2 regions of the Hymenobacter sp. 5516J-16 genome follow, and region 1 is predicted to be linked to the other one. Evidence: riboswitches for the same ligand, from Rfam matches in the RefSeq annotation. Region 1 holds a riboswitch; the other holds the start of a gene.
The links. A riboswitch is a leader RNA that binds a small molecule or an ion and turns the genes downstream of it on or off. The one in region 1 is predicted to bind S-adenosylmethionine.

Region 2: it holds a riboswitch for S-adenosylmethionine, as region 1 does, so the genes downstream of both, MUN84_RS08810 (O-acetylhomoserine aminocarboxypropyltransferase/cysteine synthase family protein) here and metH (methionine synthase) in region 1, are expected to answer to the same signal.

What each region holds. Positions count from the first base shown of each region.
Region 1 covers NZ_CP095058.1:2,112,263-2,120,229, reverse strand. The annotation lists partial or broken gene metF (methylenetetrahydrofolate reductase [NAD(P)H]) at 1-423, opposite strand, end outside; gene MUN84_RS10530 (endonuclease domain-containing protein) at 527-898, opposite strand; partial or broken gene metH (methionine synthase) at 1,068-4,798, opposite strand; SAM riboswitch class I at 4,949-5,062, opposite strand; gene MUN84_RS10520 (OmpA family protein) at 5,426-6,538, shown strand; partial or broken gene MUN84_RS10515 (alkene reductase) at 6,703-7,886, shown strand.
Region 2 covers NZ_CP095058.1:1,780,156-1,788,122, reverse strand. The annotation lists gene metX (homoserine O-acetyltransferase MetX) at 1-618, opposite strand, end outside; gene MUN84_RS08810 (O-acetylhomoserine aminocarboxypropyltransferase/cysteine synthase family protein) at 939-2,327, opposite strand; SAM riboswitch class I at 2,705-2,816, opposite strand; gene MUN84_RS08805 (LysM peptidoglycan-binding domain-containing protein) at 3,179-3,481, opposite strand; gene MUN84_RS08800 (lipocalin family protein) at 3,700-4,116, shown strand; gene MUN84_RS08795 (T9SS type A sorting domain-containing protein) at 4,410-7,274, shown strand; gene MUN84_RS08790 (erythromycin esterase family protein) at 7,366-7,967, shown strand, end outside.

The DNA.
Region 1 (7,967 bases):
TGCCCATCCGGGTCGGGCTTGAAATGGCCTTCCGATTTGATAGGGTCGCCGCGCAACGCCAGCACGTTATCAATGCCGAGGAAGTGCAGGTCGATGAGGGCGTTTTCTGTTTCCTCCTTCGAGAAGCCCCGCAGATCAGGTGGGGCACGGTATCCACATCGAAGCGGTTCTTGATGGCGGCGCAAATGCCCACCGTGCCGGGCCGTTTACGCACGGTTTTCTTCTCCAGAAACCCGTTGGGGTGCTGGCGGTACACGTACTCCTCGCGGTGGTAGGTTACGTCAATAAACGGCGGCTTGAACTCCATCAGAGGCTCAATATTCGAGAACAGGTTCTGGATGTTCTCGCCCTTTTTGGGGGTAGCACCTCGAAGGAAAACAGCGTCTTGCCGTCGGCGCGGGTTAGGTGTTCGGTTACTTTCATATAGGTTGGTGGTCCCGGCTCGTTCTAGTGGTTGCCTCACCCCCGGCCCCTCTCCCGTGGAGAGGGGGAGCCTGGCGACTTTTGGGAGGGGGCTGTGGTTTGGTTACAGGGCAGATTTGATAGTTGCTAGCACCTGATCTGGTTCGTGCAGTACTTGGTCGTTGGAGAAGCGTAGAATTCGGTAGCCGAGTTCCTGCAGTACTGTAGAGCGGCCCGCATCATAGTCCTGCTGGTCAGGCTGGTTGTGGATTTCTCCGTCTACCTCTACAATTAGTCTGGCTTCAAGACTCACAAAATCAACAATGTAGCGGTCGATGCTGTGCTGGCGCAGGAACTTGACGTTAGCAAGTTGTCGGTTACGCAGAGCTTGCCAAAGCTTGTTTCCAGCCTCGGTTGGGTTCCGGCGCATTTCGGCGCTGAAGCCTTTTAGGTGTTGGTGCCATTTTGATCTGTCAGCGGTTAGGCGGGCGTCGATTGCCTGATGGGTTGCCTCACCCCCTAGCCCCTCTCCGGGGGAGGGGGACTAGTTTCTAGTTTTAGACTCTGCTTAGAATCAGCTTCCCGACTCATGTAGTTGAAATCTTAGAATTAAAAGCTAGAAGCTAGTCCCCTCTCCCCGGAGAGGGGGCTAGGGGGTGAGGCCACTACAGCGCCGTTACGGGCACGCTGGCCGGGTCGTAGTTCAGGTTGGGGGCCAGCCAGCGTTCCAACTCGGCAAGTGGCATGTTCTTGCGCTCGGCAATGTCTGCTACCTGGTCCTTGCCGATGCGGCCGAGGCCGAAGTAGCGGCTTTCGGGGTGGGCGTAGTAGAGCCCGCTCACGGAGGAGGCGGGGTACATGGCCAGGTTCTCGGTGAGGCGGATGCCGGTTTTGTTCTCGGCGTCGAGCAGCTCGAACAAGGTAATTTTCTCGGTGTGGTCGGGGCAACCGGGGTAGCCGGGGCGGGGCGCACACCTTTATATTTCTCCTGAATGAGGTCCTCGTTCGTGAGATTTTCGGCCGGGTCGTAGCCCCAGAATTCCTCGCGTACGCGCTGGTGCAGGCGCTCGGCAAAGGCCTCAGCGAGGCGGTCGGCCAGGGCTTTCACCATGATGCTGGAGTAGTCGTCGTGCTCCTGCTCGTACTTCTCCAGCAGTTTCTCAATGCCCAAGCCCGCCGTCACGGCAAAGCCCCCGATGTAGTCCGCGCGGCCGGTTTCGCGCGGGGCCACAAAGTCGGAAAAGGCCAGGTTGGGCACGCCGGGGCCTTCTCGCTCTGCTGGCGCAGGGTGAAGAACTCCGTCTGGATTTCCTCGCGGCTGTCATCCTTGAAAATCTGGATGGTATCGTGGGCGACGGTGTTGGCGGGCCAGAAACCCACTACGGCGCGGGCCGTGAGCAACTTCTCGTCAATGATTTGCTTGAGCAGCTTCTGGGCGTCGTGGAAGAGCTGGGTGGCGGCTTCGCCCACATTCTCATCGGTGAGGATGCGGGGGTAGCGGCCCTTCAATTCCCAGGTCTGGAAGAAGGGCGTCCAGTCGATGTACTCCGCTAGCTCAGCCAGGGGTAGTCTTCCAGTGTTTTGGTGCCCAGGAAACTCGGCTTCACAATACGGGCAGTATCCCAGTCGGCCTGGAAGCCGTTTTCGCGGGCGACTTCAATGGGCAAATAGCTTTTCTCGCGCTGACGGCCGGCGTAGTCTTCGCGGAGCTGGCGGTACTCCTCGCGCACGGTGCGGGCGTATTCCACATCGGCGGAGCCCAGCAAAGCCGCCGCCACGCCTACCGAGCGGGAAGCGTCGTTGACGTGCACCACCGGGCCGGAGTAGTTGGGCGCAATTTTCACGGCCGCGTGCAGGCGGGAGGTAGTGGCACCCCCAATGAGCAGCGGCGTGTTGAGGCCGCGCTTTTCCATTTCCTGGGCCACGTACACCATTTCATCTAAGCTCGGGGTGATGAGGCCACTCAGGCCGATGACGTCCACCTGTTGCTTCTGGGCTTCGTCCAGAATCTTTTCCAGGGGCACCATCACGCCCAGGTCCACGATGTCGAAGTTATTGCAGGCCAGCACTACACCCACGATGTTCTTGCCGATGTCGTGCACGTCGCCTTTCACTGTGGCCAGCAATATTTTACCGGCCGTTTGCCGGTCGCCGCTTTGCTTGTCGGCCAGTAGGTAGGGCTCCAGGTAGGCCACGGCTTTCTTCATCACGCGTGCCGATTTCACGACCTGGGGCAGGAACATTTTGCCCGCGCCAAACAAGTCACCCACTACGTTCATGCCGGCCATCAGCGGGCCTTCAATCACCTCCAGTGGCCTGGCTACTTGCTGGCGCACCTGCTCGGTGTCCTCGTCAATAAACTCCGTAATACCTTTTACCAGGGCGTGCTGCAGGCGCTCGGCTACGGGCAGGCTACGCCAGGCGTCGGCTACTACCTCCGTTTTGTCCTTCTGCTTTACCGTGTCGGCGAAGTCTACGAGGCGCTCGGTGGCGTCGGGGCGACGGTTCAGGAGCACGTCTTCCACCAATTCCAGCAGGTCCTTCGGCACTTCGTCGTACACGGCCAGCTGGCTGGGGTTCACAATGCCCATATCCAAGCCGGCCCGGATGGCGTGGTAGAGGAAGGCCGAATGCATGGCCTCGCGCACTACATCGTTGCCGCGGAAGGAGAAGCTGATGTTGCTGACGCCGCCGCTGGTGAGGGCGCCGGGCAGGTTCTGCTTGATCCACCGCACGGCCTCGATGAAGTCTAGGGCGTAGTTGCGGTGCTCCTCCATGCCGGTGCCCACCGTCAGGATGTTGGGGTCGAAGATGATGTCCTCGGCCGGGAAGCCGACTTCATTTACCAGAATATCGTAGCTGCGCCGGCAGATGTCGATGCGCTTTTCCAGGGTATCGGCCTGGCCGTTCTCATCGAAGGCCATGACCACCATGGCGGCGCCGTAAGCTCGCACGGTGCGGGCCCGCTCCTTGAAGGTTTCCTCGCCTTCTTTCAAGGAAATGGAGTTGACGATGCTCTTGCCTTGCACACACTTAAGGCCGGCTTCCAGCACGCTCCACTTCGAAGAGTCCAGCATAATCGGCACCCGCGAAATGTCGGGCTCCGAGGCAATTAGGTGCAGGAAGGTGGTCATGGCCTGCTCCGAGTCGAGCATGCCTTCGTCCATGTTCACGTCGATGACCTGGGCACCGCCTTCCACCTGGTCGCGGGCTACTTGCAGGGCGGCCTCGTAGTTACCGGTCCGGATAAGGCGGGCAAAGGCGCGGGAGCCGGTCACGTTGCACCGCTCGCCCACGTTCACAAACAGGCTGTCGGGGGTGATGTTGAACGGTTCGAGGCCGGCGAGGCGGGTTACCCCACCCCGGCCCCTCCCCGGTGGGGAGGGGTGCCAGACATGTTGGTTATCCTATCAGCAGAAGCTAATCTAAGCTCCTCCCCACCGGGGAGGGGTTGGGGTGAGGCCAACCTCCGCGGTTCGTACCGCTCCGCCAGCTTGCTTAGCTCGCCGATGTGCTGGGGCGTGGTGCCGCAACATCCACCTACCACCGTCACGAGGCCTTCCTTGAGGTAGTTTTCCACCACGCCCGCAAATTCCTGGGCCGACTCGTCGTAGCCGCCGAAGGCATTCGGGAGGCCAGCGTTGGGGTAGGCGGAAATGTGCACGTCGGCAATGCGGCTCAGCTCCTTGATGTACACCTGCAGCTGGTCGGCGCCGAGGGCGCAGTTCAAACCCACGCTCAGCAGAGGCAAGTGGCGAATGGAGTTCCAGAAAGCCTCCACCGTCTGGCCAGAAAGGGTGCGGCCGGAAGCGTCGGTGATGGTACCGGAAATCATGATGGGCACTACCCGGCCACCTTCGTCGAAGAACTTCTGCACCGCGTACAGCGCCGCCTTGGCGTTCAGGGTGTCGAAGATGGTTTCAATGAGCAGGGCGTCGGAGCCGCCTTCCACGAGGCCGCGCACTTGCTCATGGTAGGCGGTAGCCAGCTCATCGAAGGTCACGGCCCGGAAGCCGGGACGGTTTACGTCGGGTGACAGGGAGGCAGTGCGGTTGGTGGGCCCGATGGCGCCGGCCACGAAGCGAGGTTTGGCGGGGTTCTGAGCTGTAAATTCGTCGGCTACCTCCCGGGCTATGCGCGCCGACTCATAGTTCAACTCATACACGATGTCCTCCAGGCCGTAGTCGGCCTGGGCGATGGTGGTGCCGCTGAACGTGTTGGTTTCCACCATGTCGGCCCCGGCCGCAAAGTAATCGGCGTGAATGCCCCTGATGATGTCGGGGCGGGTGAGGCTGAGCAGGTCGTTGTTGCCGCGCAGGGGTTTGGGATGATTCGCGAAGCGGGTGCCCCGGAAATCAGCCTCTTCCAGCTTGTGACGCTGAATCATGGTGCCCATGGCGCCGTCCAGAATCAGGACGCGCTGGGCCAGGATGTCGTGCAGCGGGAGTGGGGGCGGTGGAGGGTCGTCGACATATCGGCTCTTCTAAGAAAATCGGCAGCAAAAAAGTGCCTATCCAGAAAGAGCCGCGTGGGGGCGCGAGTCCTGTTCTTATCTTCTTCCAAACCGCCCAAGCGGCCTGGAAAGGGAATTAGCACCTTGTTTTATTTCAGGTTGCTAAGACGTCGTTGGGCCCAATCCCTCGGTCTTTCTGGATAAGTAACAGGGCGAAGATACAACTGGAATCTTCGAAATTCAATCCGGGAAGTTTTGGGAGGGAGGTAGAGGCATTCGCTTTCAGGCTGCACGCCTGCAGAAGACGCGACGCTTCGCGTCTCAGTCGTTGCTGAAGTTGTTTAACTCACATCGTCCAATGCTTACTGCTCACCGACACGACGTGGAGTGTCGCGTTTCTACAGGCGGGTAGCAACAGCAAGTTGGTGGCTTGCTGCACGGTTTGCTTCGCAGAAGTATATAGGCTTAGCTGAATGGTTCGTTGTACGGAATGGGCCTGCTCATTGAATAAAGTTCGTGCGGCCTGGCATTTTGTTCATTTTGTGGTCAATACGTTAGATGTCTGCGACTATGATGCTATCCTCTCTGTGTCAGAAATTGTTAGCGGGCTGCTTATGCCTGCTGAGCAGCTGGACGCTGGCTCAACACCAGGCCGGCTCGGGCTTGCGTGGACAGTACTACGAGGGTAAAAAGTTTGAGAAGCTAGTGCTGACTCGCACCGATGCAGCAATCGACTTCAATTGGACTGTTGGGCCCAGCGGCAACCACTTTGTGTCGCCGGGACCGGGCGTGCCGGGCGAGTACTTCTCGGTGCGTTGGGCAGGCCACGTATATGCCCCGGTAACGGGGGTGTACACCTTCCAGATTGCTACCGACGACGGGATGCGCGTCTGGATCGGCGGGAAGAAAGTGCTGGATTCCTGGCACGATCAGCCCGTAACGGTTTCCACAACCCACCTGAAAATGAAAGCTGGGAGCTACTACGCCTTGCGGGTGGAATACTACCAGAGCGACCGGGACTCGCGGGCACTACTAGCCTGGCAGCTACCCGATTTCAACACGTTCAACGAACCGCAGCCCATTCCAGCGGCTAATCTGTACTCCACTCTGCCCACCAATATTTTACTTCTCGTGGAGGCTACGCCGCCCCAGCCCAAGGCCGCGGCCTCCGTTCCGGCGGCTGCTTCCGGCGGCAAGCCGAAGCCGATTGCAAAGCCGGCCCGCGCAGCTAGCAGCCCAGCGCCCGTAGCTGCGGCCAAACCTAAATCAGCCGTGGTGCCGGTAGTGACCAGAGCAGCGCCCGCAAAAGCCGACACCGCCACCGCCCAGCTACCCGACCTAACGGCGCTGAGCAAAGGCGCGGCCGTAACGCTGCCCAACCTCTACTTTACCCAGAGCACGGCGGCTTTGCTGCCCGGCTCGCGCCCTACCCTGAATGCCCTGGCTCGCACGCTGCGCGCCCAGCCCACCATGCAGCTGGAAATAGCCGGCCACACCGATAACGTAGGCGAAGCCGCCCTGAACCTGCGCCTCTCCGAGCAGCGGGCCCGGGTGGTGCGGCAGTACCTCGTGCAGCAGGGCATCGACCCGGTGCGGCTTACGGCCCGCGGCTACGGCGGCACACGGCCAGTGGCCAATAACCGCGACCCGCAGCAGCGCCCCGCAACCGGCGCGTGGAGGTAGTGGTGCAATAGGTTGAGCAGTAACGCCCTATAGAACTATCCTTGCAAGTGGAACGAGGAGCCTGGGAATTCAGAGGCGAAACTCAGATTCTTCCTTCCACATTGGAAGGACAGTTTTTGCTTTTTGTCAGGACGGTGAAAACATTGGTGTATAGACATTAGTTGATGGGTGCTGAAACGGTACGTCATTGTTTCTCAACCATCGACTTCATCATGAGCCAAACCACCAATCTTTTCACGCCCGTGCAAGTGGGCGCGCTTTCCCTGCCCAACCGCTTTGCCATGGCGCCCATGACGCGCAGCCGGGCCACCAACGAAGGCAACGTGCCCACCGACTCCGTTGTGACCTATTACGTGCAGCGGGCTACGGCTGGCCTCATCATTTCGGAAGGCTCGCAGGTGTCGCCCCAGGGCGTGGGCTACATCAACACGCCCGGTATTTACTCCGAGGAGCAGGTAGCGGGCTGGAAGAAAGTAACCGACGCCGTGCACGCCGCCGGGGGCGCATTTTCATCCAGCTCTGGCACGTAGGCCGGGTGTCGCACCCCTTCTTCCATAAGGGTGAGCTGCCGGTAGCTCCCTCGGCCATCAAGCCGGAAGGCGCAAAAGCCTTTACCGGCCAGGGTTTCGAGGATGTGCCCACGCCGCGCGCCCTAGAGCTCAGCGAAATTCCGGGGGTAATCGACCAGTTTCGCCAAGCAGCCCGCAACGCCAAGCTGGCCGGCTTCGACGGGGCTGAAATTCACGGCGCCAACGGCTACCTGCTCGACCAGTTCATCCAGGACGGCTCCAACCAGCGCACCGACGAGTACGGCGGCAGCTTGGAAAACCGCACCCGTTTCGTGCTGGAAGTAGTGCAAGCGGTAGTCGACGAACTGGGCGCCGACCGGGTGGGCATCCGCCTCTCGCCCCAGGGCAGCGCCAGCATCCACGACTCGGACCCAGTACGCACTTTTAGCTACGTAACCGAGCAGCTCAACCAGTTCAACCTGGCCTACCTGCACGTCATTGAGGCCCTGCCTGGTCACCCGATGGCAGCCAAGCCCGGCACTCCGGCCGTAGCCGCGCACCTACGCCAGATTTTCAACGGCACCTTCATCCTCAACGGTGGCTACACCCACGACACCGCCGACAAGGCCCTGGCTAACAACGAGGCCGACCTAATTGCCTTCGGAGTACCCTTCATTGCCAACCCCGACCTGGTGGAGCGCTTCCGCGTTGGGGCGGCCCTCAACACCCCTGACCCCAGCACCTTCTACGTGCCCGGCGATAAGGGCTACATCGACTACCCCGCCCTCCAAGACCAGGGCGCGGACGTGAAAGAGCCCGTTGATTACCAGAATAACTAAGCACTAACCTGCTCGTAATCTGCTATATAAAACCCGTCTCGGCGCAAGCAGGGGCGGGTTTTTATTTGAGCAATTAGCCTC
Region 2 (7,967 bases), 330 kb from region 1:
CACGGCGCGGGCCGCGCGCAAGCCCGTCGCGCCGCCCGTGGGGGTAGCCGTTTCGTAAGTAGGGTCGGCGAAAATGGCCAGGCGCTGGGCTTCATTGAAGGCAATGCCCCAGGCCGAATGTCGGGCGCTGGTAGCCAGTAGCACCAGGTTCTCGAATAGCTCGGGCCGCTGTACGGCCCACTCCACCGCCTGCTGCCCCCCTAGCGAACCGCCAATGAGGGTGTGCACCGACGTCAGGGCCAAATGTTCCCGCAGGGCCTCGTGCGCAGCCACCATATCCCGAATAGTCAGGAGCGGGAAGTGCTGGTAGGCTAGGTGCTCCGTGAGCGGGTCCGGGGTAAGCGGGCCGGTAGTGCCGTAGCAGGAGCCCAACACGTTGGCACACACAATAAACCAGTCGGCCGGATCGAAGTGACAACCCGCGCCAAATAAACCGGGCCACCAGCTTAGCACATCGGCATTGGCCGTGAGGGCGTGACACACCCACACCACATTGTCGCGGGCCGCGTTGAGGCGGCCGTAGGTATGGTAGGTAACCTCCACCCGGGGTAGGGCAGCGCCGCTTTCCAGCCGCAGGGGCCGGGGCAGACGGAACAGGTGTGGTTCTTCGGAAGACATGGAATAAGGAGCGCGGTTCAAAGGAAAGCGAAGTCGGAAGCTGCTTCGCGGGTAGTTGCCAGGGGCGCGCCAGGGCAACGAGGAGCGTTTAACCATGCGCGAAAGGAAACTTCGCGCGGCATTCGGGTTCATTCGATTATATCTTAGCCCGCAGGCGGAGCCGATTCTGCCCGGCTCCGCCCCGGCCAGGTGCGGGCGGCGTATGTTCCGATGGTTCCTCTCTCACAAAAAACGTCGGCACCGGCCCGCTTACCGCGTGGCTGGAAGCTGCTGCCCGGCGGCTCTCTCACCTGCCGCCGGACATCAACCCCTCTCAAGTGCTAGACTTCCAGCGTAGCGGCGTGTTCGAGTTCTGGCTCCGGCAACAGCGTGCTACCGGCCGCATCAGTGGGCTGAGCGGCTACATTGCGCACCGCGTCAAAGGCCTGGGCCAGGTCGGCCCGGATATCATCAAAATGCTCAATGCCCACCGAGAGACGCAGGAGGGTAGGCGTCACGCCGGCGGCGCGCTGCTCCTCTTCGGAAAGCTGCTGGTGGGTAGTAGCCGAGGGCTGAATGATGAGCGTTTTGGCGTCGCCCACGTTGGCTAGGTGGCTGACCAGTTTCAGATTATCAATAAACTGCGTGGCCGTTTCCTTGGAGCCTTTGATGGCGAAGGTGAGCACCCCGCCGTAGCCGCGCTTCAGGTATTTCTGGGCCAGGGTGTGGTAGGGGCTGCTCTTGAGGCCGGGGTAGTTCACGGCTTCTACCTGCGGGTGCTGCTCCAGCCAGGTAGCCACGCGCAGGGCGTTTTCTACGGTGCGGTCTACGCGCAGGCTCAGCGTTTCCAGGCCCTGAATCAGCTGCCAGGCATTAAATGGGCTTTGGGAAGGACCGAAGTCGCGTAGGCCTTCCACCCGGGCCCGAATGATAAAGGCAATGTTGCCAAACGGCCCGCCTTTCCCGAATACATCATTGAACACCAGCCCGTGGTAGCCCTCGGAAGGCTCCGTAAACTGCGGGAACTTGCCATTGCCAAAGTCATATGTGCCGCCGTCCACAATCACGCCCCCAATAGAGGTGCCGTGGCCGCCAATCCACTTCGTCGCCGATTCTACCACAATGTGGGCGCCGTGCTCCAGGGGCCGAAACAGGTAGCCGCCCGCACCAAACGTATTGTCCACGATGAGGGGCAGATCGTGCTTGTCGGCAATGGCGGCAATGCGCTCAAAGTCCGGGATGCTAAAGCTCGGATTGCCAATGGTTTCCAGGTAGATGGCCTTGGTATTCTCGTTTATCAGGGCCTCAAACTTCTCCGGCTGGTCGCCATCGGCGAAGCGCACCTCAATACCCAAGCGCTTAAACGCTACCTTGAACTGGTTGTAGGTGCCGCCATACAGGTGCGTGGTGCTCACAAAATTGTCGCCGGCCTGCAGAATGTTGTTGAGGGCAATGAACTGCGCCGCCTGCCCCGAGGAAACCGCCAGAGCTGCTACTCCGCCCTCCAGAGCCGCCACACGCTGCTCGAACACGTCGGTGGTGGGGTTCATCAGGCGGGTGTAGATGTTGCCGAACTCCTTCAGGGCAAACAGGTTGGCCCCGTGCTCGGCATTTTTGAACACGTAGCTGGTAGTTTGGTAGAGCGGTACGGCGCGGGAACCAGTTACGGGGTCGGGCTGCTGGCCGGCGTGGAGTTGTAGGGTCTCGAAGTGGAGGTTCTGCGTGGACATGGCAAGGCTGGGTTAAAGACCGTTTGGACAGGAAATGAGGGAGCGAAAACGCGAAGAGAAAGCCACGATGAGGCGCAGCGGGGGCCGCACCGGAACCAGTCAGAAAGTGCTTCTGAAGCTGATTGGGGATGCAGGCGGGCCTCGGGTGCCACTGTGGGTCACCGCAGAATCAGGCCAAGAAAGAGGAAGGGATTAGCTAGCCGGGAGCCAGGCTAGCAACAGCAACAACACGCGCTACAGCAGCGCATTCGCATTCGCCGGAAAGCTGGAGCAGCTACCGAAACACAGAAACCCCACGACCTGGTAGGGCGCAACAAAGCGACCAAGGCAGTGGGGTAGAAAGGGGCGAAAGCGAGGGTGTTTTCCATGGTACTCCTGAGTTATATGCCCCGCCAGCTAAGCTGGTCGGGCAGGAATTGGCACCTTTCGCGCGGTCGAAGGTTGCCAGCGGGTCAGGGAGCCTGTTCTCTCGCCGCTTCTGTATAAATCTTATGAAAACTACCCCGCCGCGAGCGGGGGAGTACCGGGTTGGTATTGCAAAGGTATAGCAGCGGTTTTGATATATGCAATAGGGTAGCAAAATTTTTTACCGCGGTGGCTGACTACAGCCCTTAGAAGGTGCTAAAGCCAATACGACGATTCAAGCCGCTGATTTTCAAACACAAAGTATCCGTTGCTCTATCTCATAAAGCTAGTTGCAAGAACTACAACTCTCTACGTTATCGGAAAAATTTGGCATGCGCCTGTCCGTTACCGCAAACATACTCGTACGAAAAAGCATGGGTAGGCCACAAAAAAAGCCACTCGTTTATGAGTGGCTTTTTAGGATAATTTCTAGATATAGCCTAGGCTTAAATCTTAGGTAAAGTCAACACCTGGCCTACCTCAATGTGGTCGGGATTGGCGCCGATGGTTGCCTTATTGGCATCGTATATCTGATGCCACTTGGAGGCGTCACCGTAGTGGTTCTTGGCAATTTTAGAAAGCGAATCGCCGCTTACTACCGTGTATTTGTCGGCCTGAGCAGCTGCCGGCTGGGCAGCGGGCTGGTTAGCGTTGCCGAAGAAATCGGTGGCGCCGCCAGCGGCAGGTTTAGGAGCAGGAGCAACGGGTTTTTTTTCGCCGTCGTTGGAAAGGAAATCAAACAGTCCCATAGTGGTAAATGCAAGTAAATGTGGAAGAAACGACCGACTTGCAGGGCAGGAAAAGGGCGTCGGTTTTGGCTCTTACGCCAAGGCCAACAATAAGTTGTATCCGGCGCATGCGCATAATTCTAGGCTGAACATCTTGCGGAATTGCCCCGTAAGAGGCGCAATACCAAGTGTCCTGCTTGGTGGTATTTCTCCCTCATTTTAACTTATCTCCCTGCCCCATGAAAACTAATTCCGCTCCCTTGCGCTACCTAGCTAGCCTGCTCATGTTACTGGTACTTTTCACTGCTTCCTGCGGCAGCAAAGAAGGCAAAGTAGAAGGCGTGAACATGCTGTATGGCACCGAAAGCAAAGTTTGGAAAACCGATAAAGAGCTGAGCGCCAGCGGTGACAAAGTAAAACAGACGGATGCTCAGGAGGATGAGCGCATCACCTTCTTTGCCAACAAGCAGTATAACATGACCTCTCCTGCTGGTGCCGTAAATGGCAAGTATGAGTTTGACCAGGCCGGTAAGAAAATCACTATGACGCCTGATGGAGCTGCCCAGAGCAACACCTTCGACGTAGTAACGCTCACCGACGACAAGCTCACGCTCCGTAGCCCCGAGGGTGCTGAGCTGCGCCTTGAAAAAGAATAAGCGCTGGTATCTTTTCGCTTCGCAACAAAAAAGCCTCTCTGTATTCAACGGAGAGGTTTTTTTATGACCATTCGGTACAGGCAGTATGCTGAGGTTGGCCGCTTTTGCGATATGCTTTTATGGGCAGCTCTCGGATGAATTACTACCGGGTACCCTGTAACTTATATTCTTATATATCTTTGGTTAAACTTTAAAAAAGTAACAGGAATATTAATCATTCAATAGGTACAAATATGGTGTTTATGGCCGTCGCGAAGCGTGTTCATCTGTTTCTTATCTGCGCTGTTCTGCTGATGTTGCCTTTGCTGACTCAGGGTCAGACAACCAGTACCCTTGTCAGCTTCGACTTTAACTCGGGTACTCGGTATGATGCGCTTACGCCCGTTACGGCGGCGGGCGTTACGGCGGCGGCCTCTTCAACGGAGGCGTTTGCTACTAGCCCGGGTACGGCTACGGGTGCTGGTGCCTTTACGGCCGCTTCGAGCGGCCCGGCGTTGTCGATGGCAAATTCCACGGGCTCCAATAGCAGGTACTTCCAGTTTGCGCTGGGCGGTAGTAACTTAAGCAGCTACTACGGTTACAAGCTGTACCTGCAGCCCTACCGTTCCAGCACCGGCGCTACTACCATTACGGTGGCCTACAGCACCGACGGCGGCACTAACTTCACAAACTTTCCTACCACGCTGGCCGTGCCGGAACTGGCTTTTGCGGAACGGACACTCGATTTGTCTGGGGTAAGCGACCTGGACTATAAGCACACGCTAGTGCTGCGGCTGCTGGTAAGCGGGGCCACCTCCGGCAGCGGCACCTTCCGCCTCGACAACTTCCAGCTGCAAGCTACCTCCGCCCTGAACCCCACGCCAGTTCTGACGAGCCTCAGTCCCGCTAGCATTGCGGCGGGCAGCAATGGCTTCACCCTTACTGTTACCGGTAGCGGCTTTATTAATGGAAGCACCATCCGCTTTAATGGCGTTGAGCGGCCTACTACCTTGCACAGTGCCACTCAACTGACGGCCGCTATTCCCGCCTCCGACGTGGAGGTAGCCGGCACTTACCCCGTAACGGTGATTAGTCCGGGTCCGGGCGGCGGCACCTCCGCGAGCAGCAATTTTGTCGTTACGCCCGTAGTCCGCTGGGATGGGGGCGCCGGCACAAATAGTTGGTTTGACCGGGCTAACTGGGATGCTGATGCGGTGCCCACCACCAACGATGAAGTGCTACTGGACCACAACAAGGTTGCGGGCCGCTACACCGTGGTGCTTGATGCCGGCGGGGCCGTAGCCCCGGCTACCACGCCTACCGCTGAAGTTCGCTCCCTGACTATAAATCCGGCCACCGGCGACTCTATTCTGCTGGAAATATCAGCCCTGAATACTAGCACCGTGCCCCTACGCCTGACTCGTAACAGCGCTGCTGAAACTGCCTTGGCCATTTACAACAAGGGCGTTGTAACGAATACCAGTGACAGAGGCGGAATTGATATTCCGAGCGATAATCCGAATTTCTACCTCTACAATGGCGGCACCTACCGCCACTACACCGACCGGCCGCATGTAGGCCTGCTGGAAAACCTGGCCGCCGTGGCGGGCACGGAAGCCGGAACCTGGGAGTTTCGGCCCAAAACTCAGCCCAGTAACACAGCTTCCATTGCGGGCCGGACCTACCCTAACCTCGTTTTCCGGAACCGAATTGGGCAGGCTTTTACCAACTTCACTGGCAGCGGAGCTAACCCCCTGACCATACGCGGCAACCTAATCATCGGTCCGGGCGCGGTGTTGACTGCCTCTACCACGAGCGAAGTGCGCGTGGCCGGCGACATAGTAGTGCAGGGTGCTTTTCGTTTCGTTCCCCAAACCACCGGGACCAGTACCGTCCGGATGGTGCTAAACGGGAGTCGGCCGCAACGCATTAGCGGGGTAGCCTGGGGCGTAGTGCCCAGCGGCACGCCAACGGGCACGTATCTGGCCGCCGATGTACCCCTGCAACTCAACAACACCAGCTCCGAGGGCGTGACGCTGGCTACCCCCGTTACGGTAAACAACGTGCTGCAACTCACGGCCGGCCGGCTGCAAACGGATGCGGTAAACCTGCTGACGCTACTTAACAATCCCACCGGCGGCTCTGAGAACAGCTTTGTAAATGGCCCCGTGGCTCGTCCGGCTAGTGGTGCCGTTACTCTAACCTTCCCGCTGGGGCGCATTGATGCCCAGGGTGCCGCCTACCGGCCTTTAACCTTAAACATCAACAGTCTGAGTCGGGCCACTACGTTTACGGCCACCCAAACCGAGGGCGGCTTTGCCACGAAAGACCTGACCGGTGACCTGCGCCGCCTGAATGCTACCCGCTACTTCGCGGTAACCCCCGCGCCTGCCCTCACCAGCGCCGATAACTTCGCGGGTACCATTACCCTGAGCTTCGGGTCCGATGACCAGGTAATGGACCCTACTGCCAGCACGCTGGTCGTAGCCAAGAACGACGGTAATGGCTGGGTAAACATTGGGCGGAGCGGCAATACGGGCGGCCCCAGCAACGGCACAGCGGTAACCGGCACCCTGACTTCAGGTCTATTCACTTCCTTCAGCCTGTTCACGCTAGCCAGTACCAGCGCGGATGCTACCTCTAACCCGTTGCCCGTAACCCTGCTGCACTTCCGGGCCGAGCGTCGGCGGGAAAGTGTGCGCCTGGCCTGGACTACCGCCACCGAGCTGAACAATGCCCGCTTTGAAATTCAGCGCAGCCTTGCTGGGCGGGAGTTTGTTACGGTAGCCAGCTTGCCAGGGCAGGGCAGCAGCGCCGCTTCGCACACCTACACCTGGCTTGATGCCGCCCCGCCCGCCGGTCCGTTGTACTACCGCCTGCGGCAGGTAGATACTGATGGCACAAGCAGTATGTCTCCGACGGTAGTCGTCGTGAGTCCTGGTGCCGGTGGGGGGCTTACCACATATCCTAACCCGGTTTCAGGGCATGTAAATTTTCAGGCTCCCGCTTCTAGCCTGCGCTACCGCATCGTGAACGTGCTGGGACAAACTCTGACCCAGGGCCAGACGGTAGCCGGGGTGAACAGCGTGCCGGTACAGCTGCTGCTGCTGCCAGGCGTGTACTACCTGCTGCTCGACACGGCTGCGGGTACCGAAAGCAGCAAATTTTACAAGGAGTAAGCAGCCGGCGGGAGCTCTATAGAAAATACCAGATATAGCTGGGCGTTATGTGTAAGTTTGACCAGTATTCTCAAGCGTTATACATCGTTCTATGCTTATTTCTTTCCGCTGGTTAGCGGCCCTGGGGTTGTATGTTTCGCTGATAACGCAAGCTTGGGCGCAGTCAGGTCCGGCGGCACTACCTTCCGGATTACGCGCCTACCCTGTCCGCACCGTTAGCCCCACCGACACCGCTTTTCAGGACCTGGAGTTTCTGCGGCAGGAAATTGGCGGGGCGCGGGTAGTAATGCTCGGGGAGCCCACTCACGGTGAGGGCAACGTAACGGAAGCTAAAATCCGACTGATTCGCTTCCTGCAGCAGCGCCTGGGCTTCACCACGGTAGCTTTTGAAAGCGGCTTTTACGAGTTGGACAAGGCCCAGCGCCAGCTAGCGGCCGGCACCTCAGCGCGGGAGGCCCTGGAAAGCAGCATATTTCCAGTCTGGATGGGAACCCAGGAATTTCAGGCGCTGCTGCCCTTAGTGGGCCGGGGCCGTCTGCGGGTGGCGGGCTTCGATGGGCAGTTTAGCGGAGAGTATCAGGAGGAAATGCTGGAGGAGCTGGAAACGCTGCTCAAGCCCGAAAAAGGCGCCGATGGCATTGCCTACGACTACCTCGAGGAGTGCCTCAGTACCATGGGCGAAATCTTTACCTT